3 regions of the Leuconostoc carnosum genome follow, and region 3 is predicted to be linked to each of the others. Evidence: predicted binding sites of a transcription regulator. Region 3 holds the regulator's gene; each other region holds the start of a gene.
What was found. Region 3 encodes HrcA, which represses chaperone genes, less so after heat shock. Its sites were predicted from a motif close to TTAGCACTCNNNNNNNNNGAGTGCTAA; they were not measured.
Positions count from the first base shown of each region.

Region 1: FGL89_RS02110 (DNA-binding protein) is a predicted target of HrcA. The motif match lies at 4,732-4,758, and genes of this name have one in related genera.
Region 2: FGL89_RS08600 (protein YkzS) is a predicted target of HrcA. The motif match lies at 5,726-5,752, and genes of this name have one in related genera.

Region 1 is NZ_CP042374.1:449,378-457,394, forward strand. It holds gene FGL89_RS02085 (glycosyltransferase) at 1-101, opposite strand, end outside; gene FGL89_RS02090 (sugar transferase) at 167-760, opposite strand; gene trmD (tRNA (guanosine(37)-N1)-methyltransferase TrmD) at 1,077-1,805, opposite strand; gene rimM (ribosome maturation factor RimM) at 1,805-2,326, opposite strand; gene FGL89_RS02105 (methylated-DNA--[protein]-cysteine S-methyltransferase) at 2,339-2,830, opposite strand; gene FGL89_RS02110 (DNA-binding protein) at 2,901-4,691, opposite strand; gene FGL89_RS02115 (PTS sugar transporter subunit IIB) at 4,869-5,153, opposite strand; gene FGL89_RS02120 (PTS galactitol transporter subunit IIC) at 5,171-6,496, opposite strand; gene FGL89_RS02125 (PTS sugar transporter subunit IIA) at 6,511-6,960, opposite strand; gene FGL89_RS02130 (PTS sugar transporter subunit IIA) at 6,953-7,327, opposite strand; gene FGL89_RS02135 (BglG family transcription antiterminator) at 7,320-8,017, opposite strand, start outside.
Region 2 is NZ_CP042374.1:505,151-513,167, forward strand. It holds gene cls (cardiolipin synthase) at 1-214, opposite strand, end outside; gene FGL89_RS02385 (amino acid ABC transporter substrate-binding protein) at 363-1,217, opposite strand; gene FGL89_RS02390 (amino acid ABC transporter ATP-binding protein) at 1,217-1,855, opposite strand; gene FGL89_RS02395 (amino acid ABC transporter permease) at 1,859-2,500, opposite strand; T-box leader at 2,685-2,908, opposite strand; gene mreD (rod shape-determining protein MreD) at 2,951-3,478, opposite strand; gene mreC (rod shape-determining protein MreC) at 3,479-4,336, opposite strand; gene FGL89_RS02410 (rod shape-determining protein) at 4,413-5,420, opposite strand; gene FGL89_RS08600 (protein YkzS) at 5,518-5,691, opposite strand; gene FGL89_RS02415 (ATP-dependent Clp protease ATP-binding subunit) at 5,888-7,954, shown strand; gene FGL89_RS02420 (YiiX/YebB-like N1pC/P60 family cysteine hydrolase) at 7,983-8,017, opposite strand, start outside.
Region 3 is NZ_CP042374.1:317,887-325,903, reverse strand. It holds gene FGL89_RS01550 (aminotransferase class I/II-fold pyridoxal phosphate-dependent enzyme) at 1-228, shown strand, start outside; gene FGL89_RS01545 (PTS sugar transporter subunit IIA) at 238-753, shown strand; gene truB (tRNA pseudouridine(55) synthase TruB) at 740-1,648, shown strand; gene ribF (riboflavin biosynthesis protein RibF) at 1,651-2,598, shown strand; gene hrcA (heat-inducible transcriptional repressor HrcA) at 2,730-3,758, shown strand; gene grpE (nucleotide exchange factor GrpE) at 3,800-4,339, shown strand; gene dnaK (molecular chaperone DnaK) at 4,441-6,285, shown strand; gene FGL89_RS01515 (DnaJ C-terminal domain-containing protein) at 6,364-7,272, shown strand; gene def (peptide deformylase) at 7,430-8,011, opposite strand.

The DNA of each region.
Region 1 (8,017 bases), 130 kb from region 3:
ATTTGTTTTTTATATAGCCAGTCAATAAATTTTTGATTACTCTTACCAGAAAGAGTCCCATAATGTGTAAAATTTGCGGCTACATGAACTTCATAACCCATATTTTGCAAAATTTCGATATTACGATGATTGAATTGCGCTAAAAACGATGATGTCGATGTTATTATTAATGCTTTTTTCCGAAAAATCGTCTTATACCATCTCTTTCAATAATAATTGGTAGTGTACGTAAAATAATCATAATATCTCCCAATAGTGTCACATGATTAGCATATATTGCATCAAAATCAGCTTTTTGAATATTTTTCAATTGTTTACGTCCATTGACTTGAGCAAGCCCGGTGAGTCCTGGCTTTACATTAAGTGCTCCAGATGCTTGCCTTAATTGCACTAACTCTGTTTCTTGTGGTACAACTGGTCGCGGACCAATTAAACTCATGTCACCCTTCAAGATATTAATCAACTGTGGTAATTCATCGATTGACGTTGTTCTTAAAAATCGGGCAAAACGAGAAACCCGATTTCTAATCTTTACACGCTGCTCACCAACTAAAATTGGGGTATCTGTAGGTAGTGTTCTGAACTTATAAATTTCAAAAATAACACCATACTGGCCCACACGCTGTTGATGATAAATAACACTATCTTTTGTTGTAATATACAGTGTTATATAGACAACAAAAAGAAGTGGCGATAACACAATAAGTGCAATTATCGCCCCCATAAAATCAAACAACTTTTTTATATGTTCTTTATACATTCTCTTCCCATTTACTGTCTCTCCAAACAAGTAATGTCTTCATGATGTGTTCAAAATCAATCAAGCATTATCCCTAGATGTTTTATGTCATTAACAGCAAGTACTTCCTATATAAAGTTATTATAATCTTATCATTTATTACAATCCTTTTCCATTACATTAATATTTCTTTTATATAGACATAAAAAAATAATATTTTCGTTATTTATTACAGGACTTTTTTGTAATATAACATGATTGAATCGCATATTAAATCTCAAAAAAATGCCCTAGTATTTGGCTACGACATTTTTTAAATCATATCAAGTTATCTTTATTAATCTTCGTTTTTCACATCATCTAGTAAATCACGTTCTTGATTGGTAAGTTGGCGTGCTTCCAATAGATCAGGTCGTCGCAACCATGTGCGCCGTAGAGATTCTTTCAAACGCCATTCAGCGATTTTTGCATGGTTACCACTCATCAAGACATCAGGCACTTGACGGCCTCGAAAATCAGCTGGACGCGTATATTGTGGAAATTCCAAGAGATTATCTTGGAATGAGTCCTCAGCAGCACTGGCTTGGTTACCCAATACATCAGGCAAAAAACGAGCAGTTGCATCAATAATGACCATTGCTCCCAATTCGCCACCGGTTAGCACATAATCACCAAGTGAAATTTCATCATCAACCAACTCACGAATCCGCTCATCATAACCCTCATAATGACCAGCAATGAAAGTAATATGTTCTTTTTGCGCTAACTCTTCTGCAACATGATGATCAAACTGACGACCTGCAGGATCTAACAAGACCACATGTCCCTTATCACCAGCTTCTTTTTCAACAGCTGCCATCGCATCGAAAATTGGTTGCGCCATGAGTAGCATCCCCGCACCCCCACCAAAGGGATAATCATCCACATTATTGTGCTTGTTTTCAGTATAATCACGAAAATCAGTCACGTGAAAATCTAAAGCGCCTTTATCAATAGCTTTACCCAAAATGGATTGTTTTAATGGTGTAAACATATCAGGGAATAAACTTAAAACATCAATTCGCATTAGTCCAAAAGCCCTTCCAGTGCGTCAATCGTGATTAACTTATTGTCGACATCAACTGATTTGACAACATCATCAATCATTGGAATCAAAGCATCAGGCTGTCCCTCACGCTTCACAACCCAAACATCATTAGCACCTGTGGTCATAATTTCAGAGACAATACCAATGACATTACCAGTCAAGTTAACTACCCGGCTATCAATGATCTCATCATAATAGTATTCATCATCTTCAAGTTCTTGTCGCTCATCACTAGCAACATAGATATCATCAGTTTTATATTTTTCAATTTCGTTGATATTCATGATGCCTTCAAACAAAACTAGCCACATATTCTTATGTAATCTTGAAGATTGCACCGTCATGGGAACTAAGCCTTGTTTTGTCTCAATTTGTAATTCAACACCTTTTTTAAAGCGATTTTCCGGAAAATCTGTAATTGCCATGATTTTAACTTCGCCACGGATACCGTGTGTGTTGACAATTGTGCCAACTTTAAATAAATTATCTGTATTTGTCATAGTGTTATTATATCAGATTTTAACCCTATCTAACGCCAATAATTCTGCTTTTATGTGCGAACCATAGCGATATTGGCCAATACCCCCACTTTTGGGTAAAATACGATGGCAAGCATTGATAATTGTCAGCGGATTCTTCCCAATAGCACTAGCAACCGCACGAATTGCCGTTGGATGGTTAGCACGTTGCGCTAATTCTGCGTAAGTCAAATATTCGTGAGGTATCATATTATGCATTGCTTGCCATACCTCTCGCTGAAATTTGGTGCCTGAGAGATAATTAATTTTTAATTGTCGCCAGTCGATGGCTTCACCTGCTGCGTAGTGCTTAAACAATGCTACTTCTGGCACGTTATCTGCTATCACATCAACTGTTGGATAAAAACTTTTAAAATCAGCAACACCATCACCATCGTCTGCTAAGCTCACAAAAACCAAGGCATCATCTTGTTTAAACAACGTCAATTGTCCACCTAAAAAAGTTATTGTCTCATAAATAATCATACCTTTAGTTTATCATAAGTAATTAATAACAATAAAAAAACGACCACATCATCAGTCGTCGTTTAAAATATTATTTTTTCAAGCTATCAATATCGATATCTTCAATCGTTGCTACTTTAGCTTTATCCAACATATTAGCTTTAAATCTAACGTTGTCGCCTACCTTCAAAAAGACAGTTGTTGGCGCGCTATCAGCGTCTATACGGAATACCGTTGCTTGATTCTCTAACATGAAGTTCACAATGGTTGTTTTACCATCATTGACCAAAGCTACACGTGATACCTTACCCGAAATTGATTTTGCCAGTTTAGTATCAGTTGATCGATTATTGGACTTTGATTCAGCCAAATCATTACGATAATCATCTAGTGCTTCCTGTGCATTATCACCATCAATAACAATATCATTATCAATTGCATTGATATAGACATACTTCTTAAAGATACCTTTACTATCTAGCAAAGATATGACCCAAGTTGGTGTGCCATCAATGTTATACAAGATCGGCATTTTTGCTTGCCATTTCTTTTCTGGATAGATTTTGTCCGCAATACTAATTGCACCATCAGAATCCATTAAGCCTGAGCGTGTATCCCGATAATACGTCAATTGTCCTGTTTTAGCATCCACCAATGAATAACCTAAAGCAGAGTCCTGATCATTATTCCCCGATGTAAAATCAGTGAAATAGACTAAATTCCCCTTTGAATCGATCAAAGGCGTAATTTGACCCGCAGCATAGACACCATTATCTGTTGGTACCTTCACATCACGCTTGGCACCAAAGGCTGTCTGGTTCCACCAACCCTTTTGATAACGACCATAGAACTCATTCATTTGATTAGCAGCAGCACTTGTAATTGGTGCATCAATAAACTTTGGCGCTTTTTGCGCATCATAAACATTAACATCACCCGTTTGGGCATTCAGCACCGCTGTTTTAAATTCATTGAACTTCATGCGACCAGAAACACCGTACTCGCGGTACAAAGTTTGAACATAGTATGGTGTCCCATTATCATCGATTTCTAAATTCATACGACCCGTACTAGCATATGTAGGTGCGGCTGCATATATCTTACGTGCGGCATCATCATTAAGATAAGCCGATGGGCTATATTTCAAAGGTTCTTTAACAAATTTTGGTTGTGCATTGACATCTGTGGCGCTAATCATGAAATATCCTGGCACAGATCTATTTTTAAGCCACTTGAAGAATCCATTAAATTCAACCGTTGCAACGTAAACGTACTGCCCATTGATTGTTTGAGCCGTGATACCATCCAGTTCATACATATTAGAATTAGGAATGACACTGAACTTTTGTTGCATCTTACGTTTAGCGGTTTCTGGCGCTAAAGCAATCGGCATTTCTTTAGCTGATGTCAGTAATTCTGCTGACCGCTTCTTTTGTGTTGGAATGGAATCGTATACATTATTAATACTGGTAATGCGTGTGACGAACGACGTCCCACCAACAATAATCCAAAGTACGATTGGAATTAATAATACCCATACATAGCGCTTCAAAAAGCTTGTTTGTTTCGGTGATATATTGACCGTATTAGCATGTTTATTATTTCCACTAAATTCGCGTATCTTGTCAATCGCTGACAACCCAGCATTACCTAAAAAGTTAACAATTGCCGCAGCAACTGCCAAGAAAATATTAACATTTAATAATGTCGTTAAGTTTTTAGGGGGTAATTGAATATAAAGTGCCAAATAAATAACAACGAACTCAATAATAGTCGTAGTAATAAACCATAACCAGCGCCTATTTAATGCAACAGCGATAACATTAGCCAGTAACATACCAATACTAAACACTAATGTCACGTTGATAAAATCTAATAACATAAAATTCTCCTTAACAGTGCGTAAAATAGCATATCTATCATTATCAATTATAAAGTAACAATGATAACAAAGATAGTAAACAGTCATCATTATGTAGATAATCAAAAAACCTAATTGGCATGTTTCCCAATTAGGTTTTATAATCTGATACTTTTTGAAGAAAGCGTAGACCAAAAATTAAAGTGCTGCTTTAATTTGATCAAAAACTTTCTGTGTGCCCACACCTGTTAATAAAGCAACACCATTAATAACCTTATCTTGAATTTCATGTGGCACCATTGTCGTTGAAACTACGATATCATAATCGCCGTTTCGAATAGCGCTAACCTCATCAGAAATTTTTGATTGTAAAAATTTAACTTCGTTAACTTTACCTTCTGAGGTTAGAAACTCTTTAATTTTCCCTGTAGCAATTGTTGATGTTGCAATTCCTGTACCACACACTACCATCAGTGACTTTATCATTTTATTACTCCTTTTTATATACGTTTCGTATGAAATTTATTCAACCAAATCATCAAAGCAAGAACAATCATGCCAGCAACCGTGATACCACCCCAGCTTAATAATTTACCTAACCCAACAATTAGCAGTGTTGTCCAAGCACCTCCATCTGACAACACTGAGATGGAAGACGCGCCGTTCATTGAGAAATGAGCTGATTTAGCAGCAATTGTTAGCAATGGTGCAATCCAAGACGCAATCCATAATGAGATAGCAATATCTATTATGCCACCAATCACAATTCTAAAAACATTTCCACCGAATACTGCAGCCATAACTGCAATCATAAATGGTATTGTTGCTAAATCTCCAAAGGGTAACACTGTGTTCCCTGGCAAAATAACAGCAATCAATAGCGATAATGGTACTAAAATTAATGAAGCAGATAACACTGCTTCCTGTCCAACAGCCAAGGCAGAATCCATACCGATGTACAAGTCACGTCCAGGAAATTTTTTCTGTACTAACTGATTGGCTGCTTCAGAAATTGGTGATAGTCCTTCCATCAATAAAGCTACCATACGCGGCATTAAAATTAAAACAGCAGATGTGGTAATACCTAAATTCAAAATCTTAGTAATATCATACTGTGCTAATGATCCGATAATCAACCCAATAATAAGGCCCATAACTGCTGAATCGCCAAAAACACCTAATCGTTTTTGTATGGTTTCTGGTGTCCAATGAATATTTTTAATACCTGGAATTCGATCCAAAACCCAATTAATAGGTAATGCGATCACAAATCCAGGTGCAGAAGCACCTTGAGGAAAAGAAATACCTTCTAACCCATAGTGTTTTTGAATCGTAGGTGCTGCCAAATCAGCTAAGAAATAAATCCACATCGCATGAACTATCATTGTTGCCAAGCCCAAAGCAAAGTTATTTGTCGCTGCATACACTAACGACCCAGTAAATGCAATATGCCAGTAATTCCATAGATCGACGTTTAAGGTTTTAGTTAGCCCTATAACTAACAAAATAACATTTAAAGCAACACCAATTGGAATGGCCAAACTTCCTAATGTTGTGCCGTATGAAATCGCCGATGCTGCTGGCCATCCAACATCAATCGAGCCAAGTGTTAGCCCAAAATTCCGGACCATCGACTGAGCTGCCGGACCTAAATTATCAGTCAATAATTCAATAACTAGATTTAAACCCGTAAAACCAATACCAACCATTAAAGCTGCTTTAAATGCTTTCCCTACTTTAATTCGTAAAAATAATCCAAATACGAATAATAACATTGGTAAAAATACGGTTGGACCTGCGTTCAATAACCATCTAATAATCCCCATTATAATGTCCTTTCTTACTCAATACCTGCTGTTTCCAAAATTGAAATAACATTCTCAATACTGTTAGTATTCAAAATTTTAATTAAAAGTTTTTTATTTTGAATAAGGCCAATTAGTTTTTGTAACATCTCTAACTGCTCATGTGGTTTCGTTAACGCTAGCATAAATATAATCTTAACTGGTACGTCTTTCCCGTCACCCATTTGGAAAAAATTCACAGGTGACTTTAATCTCATGACACCAATTTGTGAACGTATAACATGTTGCACATCAGTATGCGGTATTGCGACACCAATAATTTCAGTTGCCAATCCAGTTGGAAAACTTTCTTCTCGTTTTAACACTGCTTCTATAAAAGACGTCTGGACAATCTTATGATCAACAAATTTTTTTGCTAACAGTTTAAGTGCTTCTGTTCTATTCTGAGCTTCAGAATCTAGTACTATTACTTTATCATCAAGCATGTTTTAATACCTCTTTTATTATATAAGTTAAATCTTGTTGGGTTATTATTGTTCTCAATTTTTTTAAACCAGTATCGCTAAGAAAAAAATTAAGTACAGTTATAATATTTTTCGATGGATATTGGTTATCGATAATCATTATTAAATGTAATTTATCCCAGCTTCGTAATAACAAAATGCCCTGGTAAGATAGATTCGGCAAGACCACATGTGGTAAATCAATATCAGGAGCAATTTGCACACTCCCTAATTGATTACGTTGAATTATTGCCTGTTCAACCACATGTTGCACTAAATTAAAATGTTTTGCCACTAACTGTGATATAGATTTTTGCTCACTCATTGTTTCAAAAATATATCTATCCATAAGCTAAATCCTTCACGCGTCTTTTATCACCTTCATTAAACAAAGCACTAACTTGAATAATTGGTGACACCGTCTGATAAGGTACCTGAACAGTAGAAATCACTAAATCAATATCTTGATATTTTTTTAAATCCTTTTGGTATGTTTTCGATGATATAACATCTACAATATCAAAATCAGGAAATGAATGTCTAACCTTTGTCTGCAATAGTTGTGCTGTTCCAACTCCTGTTGAACACATAATTAGTACACGTTTATAGTTTGTAGCATCTTCTATAGCACGGACAACGTACAGTGTTAGAAATCCCACTTCATCATCTGAAATAATATAGGACGATTTTTGTGTTATTCCTTTTATATTATTAAAAGCATCTTCATAATTAAATTTAATATCGTTTAGCAGAGGATTAATGATTGATATATTCGCCGTAATGCGATGAATCATAGGTCTCACGTGTCCTAATAATCCTTTTATTAAATTGTTACGATTGACGTGTTTCCCAAGCGATATATTTTGAATGATGAAACTCACTAATCGATGCGCTTCGTCATCTTTGCTATCATCTAAATTTTTGTTGTATCGTAATCCTACAAGGTAGACTAATAAATTTTCAACTTCTTGTGAGTGAATGGAATCATTAAGATAGTGACCTAAATTATCAATGATTTTTCTTGCAACAACCGTTAGTT
Region 2 (8,017 bases), 190 kb from region 3:
CTTGTGTGCGTAAACGAAAGATTTTTTTATTAGATATGCGGCTACCCACCAGAAAGAAAATAAAGAAGCCTACAACAGGCATCAATATTAACACTAACAACCATGCCCAAATTGTTGCAATATCACGTTTTTGACTGAAAACAGCAATTATAGCAACAGCTGTATTACCTAACAAAATAAGCCATAAAACGATTAGAACGGAATTTTCTAGCATGTCACTCCCTATCTACTATTTTCATAATACTACTAGTTTACCATTTTTTACATTATTTTATATCAAATAATCAATTATATAATTAAGCACAAAAAAGCAATTAGCATTGTCACCAGACAACCTTAATTGCTTATTAAAACGTATTCAATTACTTTGAAAACCACTTATCTTCTATCTCATTCATACGACCGTCAGCCTTAAATGCGGCCAATGTTTTGTTAACAGCACGACGCAATCCATTGTCCGATTTTCGGAAACCGACACCAGTTTGGTCAACCGGAAAGTCACCAACCGTTATTGTATAATTTTTTGGATTTGGCTGGTGGGCAACATAATACCTTGCATAGTCTTCATCAATTAATAAACCATCAATACGTCCAGCATTCAAATCATTAAACGCTTTATCAAACGTATCGTAACCAACGACTTTTTGGTCTTTTACATACTGCTTTAATACCTTTGGATACTTACTAAAGCCTTCATCACCACTTGATGCTGTTTGATCACCAAGAACTTTATCTTTCATATCAGTAAAATGATTAATATTATTCTTTTTGAGCGTTACAAGTACTTGTGTCGCATTGTGGTAAGTTTCAGAAAAAGCGACCTGCTTTTCTCGTGCAGCTGTCTTAGTATAGCCATTCCAAATGGCATCGATGTTTCCTGTGTTTAATTCTGTTTCTTTCATTGACCAATCAATTGGTTGCCATTTAACCGTGATACCCATTGTTTTAAATACCGCATTTGCTAAGTCAACATCAAATCCTATAAGTTTTCCATTTTTATCACGAAATCCCATCGGTACAAAGGTATCATCTAGACCAATTGTAATTTGTTTTGTCTTTTTAATACGATTCCACTCATCAACTTGAGATGTTGTTTGATTATTTTGTGATGTCTTCTTTGAATTTTCATTTAGTCCAATTGCAACCCAACCAATCAATGCAAAGAATATGAGAGCGACAATTGTATTAACTATAATTTTCTTTTTCTTTGTTACCATTAACGTTGTACCTCCGTTGCAAAATCAAACACGCGATCTGACACCATCTCTGCAAAAGTTTGATCGTGAGTGATAATGAGTTGTGTCACCCCTTGCCCTTTTAACGTTTGCACGATGTCACCGACTTGCTTGGTAGCCACTTCATCCAAACCACTGGTTGGTTCATCATAAGCTAATATTTGCGGATTCATAGCCAATGCACGGGCAATAGCCACGCGTTGTTTTTGTCCACCAGATAATTGATATGGATATAAATCAGCTTTGTCCAGCATACCTAAAGTCGTCAAAATATTGTTTGCTTGTTGCCGTGCTACAACTTTATCTGTTTTTCTAACATTAATGGGTGCTAGTGTAATATTTTCTATCACAGTATATTGCGGAAAAAGGTTAAAGTCTTGAAAAATCAAACCAACTTTAGCATCAAAGCGTGTGCCGTCTACTGGCAGCTCATCACCATTAAGCATAATATGACCAGAATTAGCTGTTTCTAACCCGGCTAAAATTTTAATTAAGGTTGTTTTACCAATACCTGATGGGCCAACAATGCTTAACACCTCGCCATCGTTAACCGTTAAATTCAAATCTCTAAAAATTGTATTCGTATCATATTTTTTGGTTAATTTTTTAATTTCTAACATAGCTTATCTCCAAATATTTAAACGTTTTTCGCTACGGCGCAATGCCACTGTGACAATTGCTGTCATGAGTAAATAAATCAAGCCAACCAACAAATATGGTAATAATGTCACATCACGACTCGCTGCAATGTTTCCCGCACGCAGAATATCTCCTAAGCCAATTACATAGACTAATGACGTATCTTTAACTAAATTAATCACTTCATTTCCAAACGATGGCACAATAATTTTAATCACCTGTGGCAGGATAATCTTGAAAAAAGTTTGAAATTTATTAAAACCAAGCACTTTTGCAGCATCATATTGTCCACGTGGCATTGACTGTAGTCCACCACGGAAAATTTCTGCTAAATAAGCGGCATAGTTAATAATAAAAGCAATCACTGCTGCTTCAAATCTTGGAAACGTGATGCCTATCATACCCAAACCATAATAAACGAAAATCAGCTGTAATAATAGTGGCGTTCCACGCATAATCCAAATATAGCCATTAATAATCCAACGAATCGTAAAATAAGGTGACTTCATGCCTAATGAAACAATAATTCCTAAGGGCACCGAGCCAATAATGGTTAGGAAAAATACACCTAGTGTCATTTTCAAGCCGGCTAATAAGCTTGGCAATATTTCCATCAAATAATTCATCTTTATCTCCTTCTAACTGACAACATTAATTTCATTTTTTTGATTAAAAAAATCCTCCTGCAAAATTAATTACAAGAGGACGCTTGAGCGTGATACCACCTCAGATTTTGATTTTGCTCACACAAAACCACTCTGTCAGTCTTTCCACCCAAAATAAGAAAACGCCCTCTAAATACAGTCGTATTTAGAGGGCGTTTTTCCGCGGTGCCACCTCTTGATTATATAACTATCACTAGTTACATCTCAGTCAGTCAAAAGACTGTATGCGGTAACGGGCATTCCCGATATGACCTACTCAATTCAATCACACACTCGCAGATGTGTTTCGTTTAATATAACCGTTTGCTCGCACTAACCACAAACTCTCTGAAGGATACATTAACCTACTCTTCTACTCAACGTTTTTTAATATATTTCTTATTATATTCTTTTCAAGTTATTTGTCAAGAACTATCTCAAAAATTGAAATAGCGACCAAACAGGATAATAACCGACTGCGGCAATCATTACGTTTAAAATAACCGTCGGCATCACTTCAAATAACATAAATGCCGTTAAACCAACACTTGATACACCTGTAATAAAACCTGCCACATAAGTGACCAACAGATAAACAATCAGACCAACTAAAAACATAAATAATCCACTTAATAGGCGCTCATCTAATACTTTATGAAGCTGCATCATGACAGCCACTGAACTAACAAATGCTAATGTATATGTCCCAAAAATACCAGTATAATACATATCAAACAGCACGCCAATTAAGATGACATATAACCAGAATGGCATATCTGTTTCAGCATCAAATTGTACAGCGTAAAATAACCATCCTAGGGTTAATACAGGTAGTATATGCCATGGAAACGCAGTAAATATACCACCCATTCCAGACATTAAACTACCATCAACAAATAATAAAAACAATAATACAATTGGATATACAACACGTAAGCGTGTTAACTGCCAAAATGCCATCTATTGCGCTCCAATCTCTGATACCGCAACAACAACTGTTGTAATATTACCTAAGTCTGCTGCTGGTTCAATATTGATTTGCTTAGATAGACCATAATCATCTTTCGTCACGCTAGTAACTGTTCCTACAAATATGCCTGCTGGAATGATGCCACCTAGACCCGAAGTTTTTACCAAATCACCCTTTTTAATTTTGTTATCAGAGGTAACTTGGCCCATGATCAACTGATTTTTTTCCCTATTAAAATTAGTCACAATACCATTAACATCGCCATCGTCACCTTTAATCGTAATAGCAAAACGATTAGCTTCTTCACTCGTATCAGAAATCAAAGCCACTTTAGCGTTCGTGGTATTTACTTCACTAATACGACCAATAATTCCTGCTCCAGCTAGCACTGGCATGCCTTTTTTCAGCCCAGAATTTAATCCTTTATTAATAACTAGCTGTGATTGCCATGTTGTTGGTGAACGACTAATCGTCACAGCAGAAACTGTTTTGTAATCAGTTAACGTTGCTTGTAACTTAAGTTGCTTTTTAAGTGACGCATTTTCTTCTTCAATAGTTTGCAAACGTACTTTGTTTTGCGCATACTCATCAATTTTTGATTTCAAATCACGATTTTCCGAAAAAGTATCCAATAAATTCCCGATACTATTAGCTGTTCGTCCAACAGCATTTGTCGGCATAGCAATCACTCGGCTTACGCCACCAGCTAAATCATTACCAAAGCGTTGTATAAATGGTGGTGTATTCGTTCTTTTCGCCCACCAGTTCGATCCCGCAATTAACCCTACAATCACAATGACGGCAATAATAATTGTTACAACGGTGCGTGATGAAAATATTTTACGCATTTTGTTGTCCCCTTGTTTTAAAAATAAAAGCGTAGCGCAAGCGCCACGCTAGTGTTCAATTAAGCTCATCTTATATTTAGTTTTGACGCATAACATCAATTGATTTTAGTGCTTCACCAGTACCAATTGCAACGGCATCTAATGGTTCATTAGCAATCAAAACAGGTACTTTAGTTGCTTCTTGAATAATTTTATCCATATCACGAAGTAATGCACCACCACCTGTTAAGACCATACCATGATCAATTACATCAGCAGCTAATTCTGGTTGTGTTGATTCCAACGTTTCTCTTATTGCAGCAACAATTTCTTGAACTGGTTCCTGAATAGCAGTTGCCACATCTTCGGCAGTCACATCAATTGTTTTTGGCAAACCAGTCAACAGGTCACGTCCGCGCACGGAAGCATTTGGCAAAGTTCTAGCTAATTCCAAAGAAGCAGCGCCAATCTCGACCTTCAATCGACTAGCAGTTGGTTCACCAATTGTCACATTGTACTTATTACGTACAAAATTAGCAATTGATTCATCTAGTTTATCACCAGCAATACGTATTGATCGACTAGACACAATACCACCCAATGAAATAGTGGCCACATCAGTCGTTCCACCACCCATATCAACAACCATTGATCCTGTTGGATCCATCACTGGTAGCCCTGCACCAACAGCTGCAGCAAAAGGTTCTTCAATCACATACGCATCGCGTGCACCTGCAACACGAGCCGCATCAATAACTGCACGACGTTCAACCGCTGTGACACCTGATGGTACACCAATTGTCACATATGGTTTTCCAATACGCCCACCAAGTGCTTTTTGTAGGTAGTATCGGATCATTGCTACTGTTGTATCATAGTCGGCAATCACACCGTCACGCATTGGACGAATTGCAGCAATACTAGCTGGTGTGCGACCCAACATATCTTTTGCTTCAGAACCAACGGCTACAACTTCGTTTGTCTCTGTATTACGTGCAACTACAGATGGTTCACGCAATACGATACCACGTCCCTCTATATATACATATGTACTGGCCGTACCAAGATCGATACCGACGTTACGTTGTCCAAATGAAAATGCCACAATGCTGCCCCTTTTATACTTAGAATGTAAAATATGCGCAATTTTATTTTATGTTTAACTGATAGTATTGTAGCATAGAAACACATTTTTTGACTAATTAATTTACACGAACATACTTGACTTGACCCTGCTTACCCGCTATACCACGAATACGATTCTGTGATGGAAATTCCCGCCAAACTTTTTGAAATTCCGGAAATGCCTCTGGCGTCATGTTAATCTCATCAATTTTACCATCACGCAAATCATTTAATAGTTGTTTATAATCCATAATACACCTCACTTCTAGTATACAATAATTAAAGTTAGCACTCAAACTATCAGAGTGCTAACTTTAATTGCAATTTAATGTTGAACTGTTATAATTAATACATAATATATAGAAAGGAAATGTTCTTGTAGTGTTAAATCACTCTAATATATCGATCTTCAACATGATTTAACCACTACAAAAACTACTGATAATTATGGCAGCACAAGACCCCTTTGGCTTTAACAATATTAATTTTGATGACATGATGCGCGCAATGAATGAACAAATGCAAGACGCACAAAATGGTGGTCAAAATACCACTGGACCACAGCAAAAAAATAACAAAAACAAAAATAATAAACGGCCAACATTTTTGGAAGAGTATGGTATTAACCTAACACAACAGGCGCGTGAAGGTAAGCTTGATCCAGTGATTGGACGTGATAAAGAAGTCGCACGGACAATTGAAATTCTTAATCGCCGCACCAAAAATAATCCTGTCTTAATCGGAGAACCTGGTGTTGGTAAAACAGCCGTTGTTGAAGGCTTGGCCCAAGCAATTGTTGCCAATAAAGTCCCAGAAAAGTTACAATCAAAAGACGTCATTCGTTTAGATATGTCAGCGCTCGTGCAAGGTACTTCAATGCGTGGTCAATTCGAAGCACGTATGCGCCAATTGATGAAAGAAGTTAGCAGCAATGATACTGTCATTCTATTCATTGACGAAGTTCATGAAATCATGGGTGCCGGGAATGCGGAAGGTGGTATGGATGCCGGTAATATCTTAAAACCAGCATTGGCTCGAGGCGAATTCCAACTTATTGGTGCTACAACACTCAACGAGTACCGTAAAATTGAAAAAGACGGTGCTATTGCACGGCGTTTTCAACCTGTACAAGTGGAAGAGCCTTCTAAGAAAGAAACCGTTACGATTTTAAAAGGTATCCAAAAGCGATACGAAAACTATCATCACGTCGTCTTCACAGAAGACGCTATTCAATCCGCTGTTGAACTTTCTGATCGCTACATTCCTGAAAGATTTTTACCTGATAAGGCGATTGATTTGATTGATGAAGCCGGCTCACGTAAAAACCTAACAATGACAATCGCTGATCCTAAATCTATTCAAACTAAGATTGATAATGCTGAGCAGTTAAAGCAAGAAGCCATCGATAAAGAAGATTTCGAAAAAGCCAGCTACTGGCGGGATCAAACAAACCAACTTGAGTCTCAAAAAGCACAAGTTGAAGCTCATCCTGAAATGTTTAAACCACAACCCGTCACTGAAAAAGATATTCTGAAAATCATCGAAGACAAAACTGATATTCCAGTTGGAGATTTGAAAGAAAATGAAGTCAACCAATTACAAGATCTCGATAAACAGTTATCAAAACATGTGATTGGTCAAGATTCAGCTGTTCAAACAGTCAGCAAGGCTATTCGCCGAAATCGCATTGGTTTAACAAAATCAGGTCGACCAATAGGTTCGTTTTTATTTGTCGGCCCAACCGGTGTCGGTAAAACTGAGCTAGCTAAACAACTTGCTAAAGAAATGTTTGGTAGCAAAGATGCCTTAATTCGATTTGACATGTCAGAATACATGGAAAAGCATTCTGTTTCTAAAATGATTGGTGCCCCAGCTGGTTACATTGGCTATGAAGAAGCCGGTCAATTAACTGAGCAAGTTCGCCGTCATCCTTATTCATTAGTCTTGATTGATGAAATTGAAAAGGCACATCCAGATGTCATGAATATGTTTTTACAGATCTTGGATGATGGTCGTTTAACAGATGCTCAAGGTCATATTGTCAGCTTTAAGGATACAGTAATTATTATGACATCCAATGCTGGTTCAACAGATACCGGTAACACACCAGTAGGTTTCAATCAAGCTGACCCCAAAAGTCGATTATTACAACGCCTAGAAAACTATTTCCGACCTGAATTTCTCAATCGTTTCGACGATATTATTGAATTTCAACAGCTATCTCAAGAACATCTCTTAACAATTGTTGATTTAATGTTGGCTGATATGAATGCTAATTTGGCCGATAATAATTTAAACGTCACCGTCAGTGATGCTGCTAAAATCAAATTAGCTGCACTTGGTTATAATCCCGCTCTTGGTGCCCGACCATTACGTCGTGTATTACAAGATAAAATTGCCGATACTTTGGCTGACCACTATCTCGCACACCCTGAAAGTACAACACTATTTGCAGATGTGAATACCGAAACCGGCGACATTGTTATTTCTGAAAATGACTATGTTAAAGCTTAAAAAAAGCACGTTCTAAGAACGTGCTTTTTTATATTCGACCAATATATTCTAATTGATCAGAAT
Region 3 (8,017 bases):
GGTGCATTTTACCTTTTTGCTAAATTACCAGCAGATTTAGGTGAGGATGGCGATTCCTTTGCGTTAAAATTAGCACAAGAAGGTAAGGTAGCGGTTATCCCAGGTTCTGGTTTTAGTGAGGCAGCGAAGGCATATATCAGAATTTCATATGCAGCATCAGATGCGGATCTTGACGAAGGCATACATCGTTTATCGACATACATCGATCAATTACGTAGAGATAATTAAGAGGAATATATGAGTTGGTGGCAAAATTTATTCAGTAGAAAAAGTCAATACGGAAATTTGAGAACAACTGGGCAAATTAATGCTGTTCAAATTTCACGTCAATCCGAATTAACGGTTATAGTAGCACCTGTTACCGGTCAGTTACAAAAAATTGATGATGAAAATGACCAAATCCATAGTAAAAATGGATTTATGATGTTACCAAATGGTTATACTATTCTGTCACCAGTGTCAGGTATCGTTGTTGAATCTAAAAAAAATATGTTAACAATTAAAAGTGTTAATCACGCTGAAGTCGTAGTGAGTGTTGTGACGCATGATACTGACAACGCACGTTTAGCGCTGTATAGTCACGGACAACAATTACATGCTGGCGATATGATTGGTACAATTAGCGCCAAAAATAGCAATGCAACAGTTTATGTTATTTTTGAAGAAAATGTGATACCGCGAGTACGATATGGTGCAGTATATGCCGGACAAAATGTTTGGCAAAATCAAGAGGTTGTTAATGAATCCAAGTAATATAATTGATGGTATCATTGTCATTGATAAACCGAAAGGTGTGACATCATTTGATGTTGTAGCCAAAGTACGTCGAGCAATTGGCCAACGAAGAGTTGGACATGCAGGCACATTAGATCCAAATGTTGATGGTGTTTTAGTGGTTGCATTAGGCAAGGCAACTAAATTAATTGATGAGCTACAAACTCGTCCAAAGCGTTATATTGGTGAAATCACGTTGGGTTTTGCAACGGAATCGGAAGATTTGGACGGCGAGGTGGTTGAAGAGACAACCATCACAACACCATTTTCCAATCGGGTGATTGATGAAGCTATTGCAGAGCTGCAAGGACATATTAAACAGACACCGCCCATGTTTTCAGCGGTAAAAGTAAATGGTAAGCGATTATATGAATATGCACGTGCTGGAGAAAGCGTTGATCGGCCAATTCGTGATGCCATTATTTATAATTTTAAACGGACATCTGATGTGATCTATGTAGATCAACGCCAGCTATTTAACTTTGAAGCTACTGTATCAAAAGGGACATATATTCGTACGCTTGCTGTTGATGTTGGTAAGAAAATAGGCGTTCCGGCGACAATGACTAGTTTAACGCGCACAATGGGCAGTGGTATTACTCAAGAAGACGCTATAACCTTGGAATCGTTAAAAACATTATCACGTGAAGAACTATTGCAACATATTATATCCATTCAAGATATACTCACATGGCCAATAAAATCATTGTCTGATGACGAATGGTTTGCGGTTAAAAATGGTCAGAAGATTAGCCAATGGGAACCTAGTAATGATTATTTGCAACTTGTTTATCATGGTGAACTTAAGGCAGTATATGCTTATGATAGGGAACAAAATGTGTGGCGCTCTCGCTACGTATTTACGAATGAATAAAAATGACTAAAATCGTTAAATTACATTATCCAATTAAAAATTTTCAAAAGCCGGTTCGACAAGTTGTTGCAATGGGTTTTTTTGACGGTGTTCATCGTGGACATCAGGCTGTTATTCAACGCGCAAAGACTACAGCTAATCAATTGGGCGTGCCTCTAGCCGTACTGACATATGACCCACATCCAGTAGTTGTCTTTAAAACTTTGACTGAACCCTTACGTTATTTAACGACGCTATCTCAAAAAGCAGCTTTGCTTACGGAACTTGGTGTCGATACTATGTATGTTATGCAATTTACATCTCAATTAGCACAATTATCCCCACAGACGTTTGTAGATGACGTTGTGATGCGCCTTAACCCAATCATTGTTGTTGCTGGATTTGATCATTTATATGGCGGTAATCCAGATATATCTAATATGGATCGTTTATCTGACTATGCTCAGCAGAGATTTGATGTGGTTCAAGTGCCGGAGTTTACTGACAGTAATCAAAAAATTGGTTCAACGATGATTCGTTGTGCCTTAGAACAACATGATGTTGATAAAGCTAACCGACAATTAGGACGTATTTATACAACGACTGGTCTGATAGTTCATGGGGAAGCGCGTGGTAGAGAGTTAGGTTTCCCCACTATCAATGTCAAAACGCCTGAATTAGAGTGGTTACCTGGCATAGGTATCTATGCCGTAAAGGTAAAAATTTCAGATACTTGGTATATGGGTATGGCCAGTATCGGACGTAATATTACTTTCGGTGACGAACATCCAATTACTGTAGAAATTAATATATTAGATTTTAAACAAGATATTTATGGTGAAGAAGTAGTGATTGCTTGGCATCATTATCTTCGTGGTGAAGTTAAGTTTATTGGCATTGATGGTTTAATTGAACAACTGAAACAGGACGAAATAGCGACACGTCAATATTTTAAAAGCACGCAACAATGATTGAGTGCTTTTTTATTTAGCACTCATATAAAAAGAGTGCTAAAAAGGGTTGCGTTATTTTGAAAAAGGTGTATCATAATAACTGTTAGCAGTTAGATGCAAAGAGTGCTAATATAAATGGAGGTGATGGTATGCTAACAGCACGGCAAAAGTTGATTTTAAATGCCATCATCTATGAGTATACGCAGACGGCGCATGCAGTTGGGTCAAAGAGTCTACAAGAACAACTAGATATTAAAGTTAGTTCGGCAACCATTCGTAACGAGATGGCAGCATTAGAATCTGAGATGCTTATCAAAAAACTGCATACTTCAGCTGGACGTGTACCGTCACGATCAGGTTATCGATACTATTTAGATAATTTAATGTTGGCACGTCATGCAACACAGCAAGATGTTGTGATGGTCATGCAGTCGTTTCGCGGTAACTTCCATGAAATTGATGATTTACTTGATGAATCAGCCAGAACGTTATCTGATTTTACTGGCGCGACAGCTTTAATTTTAAAGCCAAAGCGTTCCGGGGTTAAAGTATCAGGTTTTCGTTTAGTGCCATTAGAAAACCAGCAGTTGATCGCGGTATTGGTGACCAATGATGGTAAAGTTACGAGTCAGACTTTCAAGTTACCACGTGAACTCGCTGTGGCATCTTTAGATGGTATGGTGAAATACATTAATGATCAGATGACAGGGCAGCCTGTATTGGAAGTTTTACGAATGATGCAATCAGATGAGCTGCCGACGCAAATGAGTCGTGTGATTGAAACACCTGCAGCTTTTTTACAACTGTTTGGTGATGTGCTGGCACGATCAATTGGTGATAATGTGCATATTGGTGGTCGGTTGAATGTTTTGGACTTTAGTGATGACGATGTCGAAACGAAAGATTTGAAGCGTTTGTTAGAGTTTTTAACATCGGCTTCCGGCATACGCAGAGTTTCACCGACTTACGGACGACGCGTTACAGTAAAAATTGGCTCTGAGATTGGGGAACCATTACTCAAACCGTTTAGCTTAATGACAAGAGCATTTACCGTCCCTAATCAAGGTGAGGGGATCATTGCTTTGCTCGGACCAATTCGCATGCCATATGCGCATCATACATTGCTTATGGATGCTTTTGGTGAAGCATTGAGTCAGAAAATGATTGAATATACATAAATTAGGAGGTCACTTACGTGGCAGATAAAAGTCAAGAAGAAATAAAAGATGAAGCAGTTGTTAATGAAGATGTGGTCATCGAGGAAAATGAATCAGACGTTGATGCATTAAAAGAAGACGTTGATCCGCAAGAACAAAAAATTAATGAGTTGACATTAAAAATATCAGAATTAGAAGACAAGCTACTCCGTTCACAAGCTGAAATACAAAATATTCAGCAACGCAATGCGCGTGAGTTACAAAGCATGCGTAAATATGAGGGACAGAAGTTGGCTACTGCAGTATTGCCAGCCGTAGATAACTTAGAACGTGCTTTACAAGTCGAAGCAGACGATGCTGTTACTAAGCAAATTAAAACTGGTGTTGAAATGACACTTAAAACTTTGGTTCAAGCGTTAACAGATAATGGTATTTCTGAAACAGGTCAAGTTGGGGAAACATTTGATCCAACAAAGCATCAAGCCATTCAAAGTGTTGAAACAGATGAAGTTGAATCAGATGCTATTGCCTCTGTCTTGCAAAAGGGTTATATCCTGCAAGATCGTGTTCTCCGTCCTGCAATGGTTGCGGTAGCAAAGTAAATCAACGTCAGCATATCATTAATAATCATGGTGATTCAGCGCAACGCACTACACCTTAAAAAGCTTAAACTCGATTAAAAAAGTAAAGGAAGAATATATTCATGTCAAAGATTATCGGTATTGATTTAGGAACAACGAACTCAGCAGTTGCTGTCCTTGAGGGTGGCGAACCAAAGATTATCACAAACCCAGATGGTGGTCGTACAACACCATCAGTTGTGTCATTTAAAAATGGCGAAAACCAAGTTGGAGATGTGGCTAAACGACAAGCGATTACCAACCCAGATACAATTATTTCTATCAAGTCACACATGGGTGAAGCAGGATATAAGGTTAGTGCTGGTGGTAAAGATTACCAACCACAAGAAATTTCAGCAATGATTTTGCAATACATTAAAGGTTATGCTGAAGATTATTTAGGTGAAAAGGTTGAAAAGGCTGTTATTACAGTACCAGCTTACTTTAACGATGCACAACGTCAAGCTACTAAAGATGCCGGTAAGATTGCTGGTTTGGAAGTAGAACGTATTATTAACGAACCAACCGCTGCTGCTTTGGCATATGGTTTGGACAAGTTAGACAAAGATGAAAAAATCTTGGTTTATGATTTAGGTGGTGGAACATTTGATGTTTCTATACTTGAATTAGGGGACGGTGTCTTTGAAGTTTTGTCAACAAATGGTGACACACACTTGGGTGGTGACGATTTTGATGATAAGATTATTGACTTCTTGGCTGAACAATTCAAATCAGAAAATGGTGTTGATTTGAAAGATGATAAGTTGGCATTGCAACGTTTGAAGGATGCTGCTGAGTCAGCAAAGAAGACTTTGTCTTCAGCCAATGAAGCACAAATTGATTTGCCATTTATTGCTTCAGGTGAACAAGGACCATTGCATTTACAAACATCATTGTCACGTGCAAAGTTCAATGAATTAACTGCTGAATTGATTAAGCGAGCTGAACAACCTGTATTGCAGGCGCTTAAGGATGCTGGTTTATCATTCTCAGACATCGATGAAGTGATTTTGAACGGTGGATCAACACGTATTCCTGCAGTTCAAGAATCTGTCAAGAAATTGACAAGTAAGGAACCTAACCACTCAATTAACCCTGATGAAGCTGTTGCTTTGGGTGCTGCTGTACAAGGTGGTGTGATTACTGGTGATGTTAAGGATGTTGTTCTTTTGGATGTAACACCTTTGTCATTAGGTATTGAAACAATGGGTGGTGTGTTCACTAAATTGATTGACCGTAACACAACAATTCCTACTTCAAAGTCACAAGTATTCTCAACTGCTGCTGACAATCAACCAGCCGTAGATATTCACGTGCTTCAAGGTGAACGTTCAATGGCTGCTGATAACAAGACTTTGGGTCGTTTCCAATTATCAGATATTCCTGCTGCTAAGCGCGGTGTACCACAAATTGAAGTAACATTTGACATTGACCGTAACGGCATTGTATCAGTTTCTGCTAAAGATTTGGGTACGCAAAAAGAACAAAAGATTACCATTCAAGCTGCTGGTGGTTTGTCAGATGAAGAAATCGAAGCAATGATGAACGAGGCCAAGGCTAATGAAGAAGCTGATGCAAAGAAGAAGGAAGCTGTTGATATACGTAACGAAGCTGACCAATTGATCTTCTCTACAGAAGCAACATTAGAAGAAGTTGGCGACAAGTTGGGTGATGACGATAAAAAGCCTACACAAGACGCTTTGGAAGCTTTGAAGAAAGCTAAAGAAGAAGCAGTTGCTGAAGATGCTGATTTGGCAGACTTGAAGGCTAAATCAGATGAATTAGCAAAAGTAGCACAAGAATTAGCTATGAAGTTATATCAACAAGCAGCACCACAAGAAGGTGCTGAAGGTGAAGCTAAGTCAGCTGATGATAATACGGTTGATGGTGATTTTGAAGAAGTTGATCCTGATAAAGACAAGAAGTAATTTAATAGTTTAATCTATTTAAACAAACCGCACGCCACTGAATGCGGTTTGTGTACATAATTTAAAAGGAGCGGGTAATTGAACAATACAGAATATTATGAGCGTCTTGGTGTTGATAAGAATGCGACGCAAGATGAAATTAAAAAAGCTTATCGTAAGTTATCTAAAAAGTACCATCCCGATTTAAACCATGAAGCAGGGGCAGAGGAAAAGTATAAAGAAGTACAAGAAGCCTTTGAAACGCTTGGTGAAGAACAGAAGCGTGCGCAATATGACCAATTTGGACCAGCAGGAGCCAATGGTGGTTTTGGTGGACAAGGCGGATTTGGTGGCTATCAGCAAGGGCAACAAGGCGGGTTTGGTGACTTTTCCGATTTGGGTGATATTTTCAGCCAAATGTTTGGTGGCGGTTTTGATCCTAATCGTCCGCGTAAAGGTCAAGATTTACAGTACCGCATGCGTCTAAACTTTGAAGAAGCTATTTTTGGTAAGAAAGACACAATCAAGTTCAATCGTGGTGATGGTGCTCATGAAATTGAAGTTACCGTACCTGCAGGTGTTGAAACTGGTCAACAAATGCGTCTTGCTGGTCAAGGTGAAGAAGGTGCTAACGGTGGTCCACGTGGTGATTTGTTTGTTGTTTTCCAAGTTGCACCATCTAAAGATGGATTTGAACGTGACGGCGCAGATATTTACTTAGAAGAGAAGATTGATTTTGTCAGCGCTACATTAGGTGATGAAATTCAAGTCAAATCAGTTCATGGGGATGTTAGTTTAAAGATACCAGCTGGAACACAAACTGGTACACGATTCCGCTTGCGTGGCAAGGGAGCACCTCGCTTACGTGGTACTGGAAACGGTGATCAGTATATTATTGTCAAAATTGATGTACCAACTAAGTTAAACAAGGGTCAGAAGAAGGCTTTGGAAGCATTCCAAGAAGCAACTGATGGCACAAAAAAGAAAAGTTTCTTTGATAAATTGTAAAGTTAGAAAATCGGTTTTTTGGGCGTTTATGTTGCCTGAGACACCGATTTTTAGTCTATAACAATTTGCACAACGTCAAGACTATCAATATTATAAAAATTAACTATAATTAATGCTAAATAAAAAGCAGATACTTAGTTGGTAACTGCTTTTTTGGTTAATCTATATATTTTGTATCATCATTGACTTGCCAAGGGGCTTTTAAATCAATATGGTCATAGTATAAGTGGCCATGCAGATGATCGATTTCATGTTGAAACACAATAGCTGGGTAATCCTTTAACTTAATGGTATGTGTGTCACCACTTTCATCTTGGTAGCGGACTGTAATACGATTGGCGCGGGGAACAAATCCAGGGATATCTTCATCAACGGATAAGCAACCTTCACCGACTTCCAACGCACTTCTTTTCACTGATTCTGAAATAATGACAGGATTGAAAATAGTACCTTTAAAATAGGGGGTTTCTTCATCGTGCTCGTGTGGATCTAATGCCGGGATTAAGACTGAACTCATTTTTAATGAATAACCGACTTGTGGGGCAGCAAGTCCAACACCAGGGCGTAAACCGTATTTTTCATTTTTTTGGTCATCTTGCGAAACAACAAGATAAGTCATCATATCTTTGGCTAGTTGTGCATATTCGTCACTTAGTGGGAATTTAACTTCTGTTGCTATTTGACGTAACACAGGATCCCCATCGCGTGTTATCTTGTCCATTGTAAATCTAATTGTCATGTTTTT